2 regions of the Streptomyces sp. NPDC049687 genome follow, and region 1 is predicted to be linked to the other one. Evidence: predicted binding sites of a transcription regulator. Region 1 holds the regulator's gene; the other holds the start of a gene.
What was found. Region 1 encodes HrcA, which represses chaperone genes, less so after heat shock. Its sites were predicted from a motif close to TTNGCACTCNGNNNNNCNGAGTGCNAA; they were not measured.

Region 1 (3,401 bases):
CTCGCCCGCGAGCTGGATCCGGGTGCCGTTGTCGACACCGGCGGGGATCTTCACCGTGAGCGTCCGGCGCGAGCGCACGCGCCCGTCGCCCGCGCACTCCGGGCACGGCGTCGGCACGACGGTGCCGAAGCCCTGGCACTGCGGGCAGGGCCGGGAAGTCATGACCTGGCCGAGGAAGGACCGGGTCACCTGGGACACCTCACCGCGGCCGCGGCACATGTCACACGTCTGGGCGGTGGTGCCGGGGGCGGCGCCCTCACCGCTGCAGGTGGCGCAGACGATCGCGGTGTCGACCTGGATGTCCTTGGTCGTACCGAAGGCGGCCTCCTCGAGGTCCACCTCCAGCCGGATCATCGCGTCCTGGCCGCGCCGGGTGCGCGAGCGCGGGCCGCGCTGGGACGCCGTACCGAAGAACGCGTCCATGATGTCGGAGAAGTTGCCGAAGCCACCGGCTCCGAAGCCGCCCGCGCCGCCGCCCGACTGGGAGAGGGGATCGCCGCCGAGGTCGTAGACCTGCTTCTTCTGCGGGTCCGACAGCACCTCGTAGGCGGCGTTGATCTCCTTGAACCGCTCCTGGGTCTTCGGATCCGGATTGACGTCCGGGTGCAGCTCGCGGGCGAGCCGACGGAAGGCCTTCTTGATCTCTTCCTGCGACGCGTCGCGGCGCACGCCGAGGACGGCGTAGTAGTCCGTGGCCACTTACGACTCCGCCAGGATCTGTCCGACGTACCGTGCCACCGCTCGTACCGCTCCCATCGTTCCCGGGTAATCCATGCGGGTCGGTCCGACCACGCCGAGTTTGGCGACTGCCTCGCCGCCCGAACCGTAGCCGACCGACACCACGGAAGTGGAGTTGAGTCCCTCGTAGGCGTTCTCGTGACCGATGCGTACGGTCATGCCCGAATCCCCCGCCTCGCCCAGGAGTTTGAGGAGAACAACGTGTTCCTCCAGGGCCTCCAGGACGGGCCGGATGGTGAGAGGGAAGTCATGTCCGAAGCGGGTGAGATTGGCGGTGCCGCCGATCATCAGCCGCTCCTCGTTCTCCTCGACGAGCGTCTCCAGCAGGGTGGAGAGCACCGTCGAGACCGTGCCGCGGTCGTCGGCCTCGAAGGCGTCCGGCAGGTCCTCCACCAGACGCGGCACGTCCGAGAACCGGCGGCCCGCGACCCGGCTGTTGAGCCGCGCGCGTAGATCCGCCAGCGAGGCCTCCCCGAAGGGCGCCGGGCAGTCCACCATCCGCTGCTCGACCCGTCCGGTGTCCGTGATCAGCACGAGCATCAGCCGGGCGGGCGCGAGCGACAGCAGCTCGACGTGCCGCACGGTGGACCGGGTCAGCGACGGGTACTGCACGACCGCGACCTGCCGCGTCAGCTGTGCGAGCAGCCGCACCGTCCGCGCCACGACGTCGTCGAGATCGACGGCACCGTCGAGGAAGTTCTGGATGGCCCGCCGCTCGGGCGCGCTCATCGGCTTGACGCCGGCCAGTTTGTCGACGAACAGCCGGTAGCCCTTGTCGGTCGGGATGCGCCCGGCGCTGGTGTGCGGCTGGGCGATGTACCCCTCGTCCTCCAGGGCGGCCATGTCGTTGCGGACCGTCGCCGGGGAGACGCCGAGGTTGTGCCGCTCGGTGAGCGCCTTGGAGCCCACGGGCTCCTCGGTGCCGACGTAGTCCTGGACGATGGCGCGCAGCACTTGCAGCCTGCGTTCACTCAGCATCCGCGCACACCTCCAGAAGTCGTCCCCCAGTCCCCTGGGCGTCTGCCCTGGCACTCTTCGCTTATGAGTGCCAGCGTTCCCCGGCCCAGTGTACGGCTGTGGGGTACACCGGGGGCAAGGTCGGTCATGGCGGGGGCCCGTACCGTTAGCGTCCCGGTATGACGGTGACTTGGGAAGAGCTGGGATGGGAGCGGGTCGCGGCCGGGGTCGGGCGGGTGCGGCTGCCGGGCTGGGACTGCACGGCCGGGCTGGTCGTCGGGGCGGGCGCGGTGCTGGTGGTGGACGCCGGCTCGAGCCTCGCGGAGGGGGCACTGCTGCGGGCGCAGGCCGAGGAACTGACCGGCGCGCGTGTGACCCATCTCGCGCTCACCCATCCGCACTTCGACCACGTGTTCGGCGCGGCGGCGTTCGCGGGCGCCGAGGTCTTCGGGGCGGTGGGGATGGACACGGTCCCGGCGGAGGAACTCCGCTCGGACGCGGTGCGCCACGGCCTGGACGAGACGACGGCGACCGAGGCCGCGGACACCCTGGTCCGCCCCCGCCACCTCGTCTCCGGCGAGTGGACCCTCGATCTGGGCGGCGGCCGCCAGGTCCTCCTCGCCAACGTCGGGCCCGCCCACACCGCCCACGACCTGGTGGTCCTGGTCCCCGAGGCCCCCGGCTCACCGGAGGTGGTCTTCTGCGGCGACCTCGTCGAGGAGTCCGGCGAGCCCCAGGCCGGCCCCGACGCCGTCCCCACCCACTGGCCCGCCGCACTCGACCGCCTGCTGGACCTGGGGGGCGAGGACGCGCTGTACGTGCCCGGTCACGGGGCGGTGGTGAACGCGGCGTACGTGCGCGCGCAGCGGGACGCGCTGGCGGCCCGTTTCGGCGTGTCGCCGTAGTGACGTCCGGGCTTCTCCTATCGTCATCCGAATGCGCCAGTACTCCGCCGACCTGACCCCTCCGTGGAAGAAGCCGAAGCCCGTCCCCGAGGTCCCGGCGGAGCCCGGCCTGGTGGTGGAGGAGCCCGGTACCGGCTTCTGCGGCGCGGTGATCCGCTGCGAGGCGGGCACGGTGACCCTCGAGGACCGCTTCGGCAAGCACCGGGTGTTCCCGCTGGAGCCACGGGGGTTCCTGCTGGAGGGCCGGCCAGTGACGCTCGTACGGCCGTCGTCCGGTGGTCCGGTACGCCCCACCCGCACCGCCTCCGGCTCGGTCGCCGTCCCCGGCGCCCGCGCCCGGGTCGCCCGCGCCGGCCGCATCTACGTCGAGGGCCGGCACGACGCCGAGCTGATCGAGAAGGTCTGGGGCGACGACCTGCGCGTCGAGGGCGTGGTCGTGGAGTACCTGGAGGGCGTGGACGACCTGCCGTCGATCGTCGCGGGCTTCGCCCCGGGCCCGGACGCACGCCTCGGCGTCCTGGTGGACCACCTGGTCCCGGGCACGAAGGAGTGGCGTATCGCCCAGTCGGTGACCAGCGAACACGCCCTGGTGGTCGGCCACCCGTACATCGACATCTGGGAGGCGGTGAAGCCGTCGTCGCTGGGGATCCCGGGATGGCCGCGGGTGCCGCACGGGCAGGACTGGAAAACGGGGGTGTGCCGGGCGCTGGGGTGGCCGTCGGAGAACACGGGTGCGGTGTGGCAGGCGATCCTGGCGCGGGTGACGTCCTACAAGGACCTGGAACCGGAGCTGCTGGGGCG
Region 2 (3,401 bases), on a different contig from region 1:
CCTGCCTCAGTGGGCGTGGCCGCTTGCCTCAGTGGGCGTGGCCGTGGCTGTGGCCCGCGGCGGCCGGCTCTTCCTCTTCCTTCTTCTCGACGACGAGGGTCTCGGTCGTCAGGAGGAGGGAGGCGATGGAGGCGGCGTTCTCCAGGGCGGAGCGGGTGACCTTGACCGGGTCGATGACGCCGGCCTTGACCAGGTCGCCGTACTCGCCGGTGGCGGCGTTGAAGCCCTGGCCCTTCTCGAGCTCGGCGACCTTGGAGGTGATGACGTAGCCCTCGAGGCCGGCGTTCTCGGCGATCCAGCGCAGCGGCTCGACGACGGCGCGGCGGACGACGGCGACACCGGTGGCCTCGTCGCCGGTCTTGCCCAGGCCGTCCTCCAGCACCTTGGCGGCGTGGACCAGCGCGGAGCCACCACCGGAGACGATGCCCTCCTCGACCGCGGCGCGGGTCGCGGAGATGGCGTCCTCCAGACGGTGCTTCTTCTCCTTCAGCTCCACCTCGGTGGCGGCGCCGACCTTGATCACGCACACGCCGCCGGCCAGCTTCGCGAGGCGCTCCTGGAGCTTCTCGCGGTCCCAGTCGGAGTCGGTGTTCTCGATCTCGGCCTTGATCTGCGCGACGCGGCCCTGCACCTCGGCGGAGTCGCCGGCGCCGTCGACGATCGTGGTGTCGTCCTTGGTGACGGTGACGCGGCGGGCGGAGCCGAGCACGTCGATGCCGACCTGGTCGAGCTTGAGGCCGACCTCCTCGGAGATGACGGTGGCGCCGGTGAGGACGGCCATGTCCTGGAGCATCGCCTTGCGACGGTCACCGAAGCCGGGGGCCTTGACGGCGACCGCGTTGAAGGTGCCGCGGATCTTGTTGACGACGAGGGTGGAGAGCGCCTCGCCCTCCAGGTCCTCGGCGATGATCAGCAGCGGCTTGGAGGAGTTGGTCTGGATGACCTTCTCGAGGAGCGGCAGCAGGTCGGCGATCGAGGAGATCTTGCCCTGGTTGATGAGGATGTAGGGGTCCTCCAGGACGGCCTCCATGCGCTCCTGGTCCGTCACGAAGTACGGCGACAGGTAGCCCTTGTCGAAGGCCATGCCCTCGGTGAAGTCCAGCTCCAGGCCGAAGGTGTTGGACTCCTCGACGGTGATGACACCGTCCTTGCCGACCTTGTCCATCGCCTCGGCGATGAGCTCGCCGACCTGCTGGTCCTGGGCGGACAGCGCGGCGACGGCGGCGATGTCGGACTTCTCGTCGATCGGGCGGGCGGACGCCAGCAGGTCGTCGGAGACGGCCTTGACCGCGGCGTCGATGCCCTTCTTCAGGGCGGCCGGGGAGGCGCCGGCGGCGACGTTCCTCAGGCCCTCGCGCACGAGCGCCTGGGCGAGCACGGTGGCGGTGGTCGTACCGTCACCCGCGATGTCGTTGGTCTTGGTCGCCACCTCCTTCACCAGCTGCGCGCCGAGGTTCTCGTACGGGTCCTCGATCTCCACCTCACGGGCGATGGTGACGCCGTCGTTGGTGATGGTCGGGGCGCCGAACTTCTTGTCGATGACGACGTTGCGGCCCTTGGGGCCGATGGTCACCTTGACCGTGTCGGCCAGCTTGTTGACGCCGCGCTCGAGGGCGCGACGGGCGTCCTCGTCGAACTTCAGGATCTTCGCCATGGGAGCGGTTCAGCCCTCTCGGAAAACGTGGGAGAAACGAACTGCGCCCCCAGCGCCCGGCTTCACAAAGTCGCGGGGGCCAGGGGCGCAGTTCACTGCAAAACTGGGTGAATTACTTCTCGATGATCGCGAGAACGTCGCGAGCCGAGAGGACGAGGTACTCCTCGCCGTTGTACTTCACCTCGGTGCCGCCGTACTTGCTGTACAGGACGACATCGCCGACCTTGACGTCGAGCGGCAGGCGCTCGCCGTTCTCGAAGCGGCCCGGACCCACGGCGAGGACGGCGCCCTCCTGGGGCTTCTCCTTCGCGGTGTCCGGGATGACCAGGCCAGAGGCGGTGGTCTGCTCGGCGTCGAGCGGCTGGACCACGATGCGGTCCTCGAGCGGCTTGATGGCAACCTTGGAGCTGGTGGTCGTCACGATCCGACCTCCCCCTTCGGAGATCTCACGGGGTTAACTGTCTGAGGTGGCGACCAGGTGGATCCGTCGTCGCGGGTGCCGGACCTGCCCGTCGCTGTGTTGGCACTCTCCAGTGGTGAGTGCCAGAGCCGAGACTATGACCGGGATTAGCACTCGGTCAAGCGGAGTGCCAATGCCCGCGGCGCGTCGGAGGGTTTTCGGCCCTTCGGGCGTTCCGCCTCCGCACTCCGGGCGGGCTGGTGATCACAGGTAGTCCTCCAGCCTGCCGACCGTCAGCCCCCGTTCCTGCACCCGCCGCAGCAGCCGTGTCGTCCGCTCCCGCAGCCCCGGGCCCATCGCCTCGTCCGGGTCCACGGCGACGATGTCGCCGGGGCGGAGGTCGTGGGGGCCGTGGGCGTAGGTGAGGGCGGTGGGGCCCATCGAGGCCCGCCAGAGCACGAGGGCGGTGATGCCGCAGTCGGCGGCGGCGCGGAGGGTGGTGGTGTCGTAGGTGCCGTAGGGCGGGCGGAAGAGGCGGGGGCGCAGCCCGAAGCGGGAGCGGAGCTTCTCCTGCTGGCCGCAGATCTCGGCGCGCTGGCCGGCGTAGGGGAGGCCGCGCAGGGCGGCGTGGTCGAGGGTGTGGTTCTGAAGGGTCGCGCCGACCGACTGGAGGCGGGCGAAGTGGCCGTAACCGGGGCCGACCACGCTGTCGGTGAGGAACATGCTGACCGGGAGGCGGAGTTCGCGGACCATGTCGACGAAGCGGGGGTCGCGTTCGGCGCCGTCGTCATAGGTGAGGAAGACGACCTTGTCGTGGGTGGGGACGTGGTCGACGACCGGGGGCAGGGCCTGCCGATCACCCCGGCTGCCGTACAGGGGTCCCGAGGAGCGGGCGGGAGCGGGGCGCAGGGGTGCCGTCAGGCCCCAGCGGCGGTGGGGCGGCTCCTCGTCGGCCCGGTGCGCCGCGTGTGCGCGTTGCGCCGCCTTCTTGCCCAGTCGTTCGATCGGGTCGACGGACTGGGCGCAGCCGGCCAGGGTCGTGACCGTCACCGTCAGCGCCAGTACGACGGCCGGCAGCCCCCGCGTTCTCACAGGTAGTCCTCCAGGCGTGCCACCGCGTACCCCTTCTGCGTGACCTTGTTCAGGAACCGGCGGACCATGTCGGGCATCGTGCCCTTCCAGTCGCCCCGGCCGCGGAAGTGGCTCAGGACGATGTCGCCGGGGTGGAGGTCGCGGTCCCACTCGCGGTACTCCCAGTGGTCGACGAAGACCTCCTCGCCCCAGAGTGGGGCGTACTTCACCCCGCAGGACTTCGCCGCGACCAGCGTGTCGCGGTTGTAGTTGCCG

Region 2: a site for HrcA is predicted at 2,222-2,248, ahead of groES (co-chaperone GroES). Genes of this name have one in related genera too.

The regions. Positions count from the first base shown of each region.
Region 1 is NZ_JBITLN010000001.1:1,050,526-1,053,926, forward strand. It holds gene dnaJ (molecular chaperone DnaJ) at 1-699, opposite strand, end outside; gene hrcA (heat-inducible transcriptional repressor HrcA) at 700-1,716, opposite strand; gene ACIBVL_RS04790 (MBL fold metallo-hydrolase) at 1,875-2,600, shown strand; gene ACIBVL_RS04795 (DUF3097 domain-containing protein) at 2,632-3,401, shown strand, end outside.
Region 2 is NZ_JBITLN010000005.1:276,204-279,604, forward strand. It holds gene groL (chaperonin GroEL) at 29-1,654, opposite strand; gene groES (co-chaperone GroES) at 1,767-2,075, opposite strand; gene ACIBVL_RS18270 (polysaccharide deacetylase family protein) at 2,319-3,146, opposite strand; gene ACIBVL_RS18275 (polysaccharide deacetylase family protein) at 3,143-3,401, opposite strand, start outside.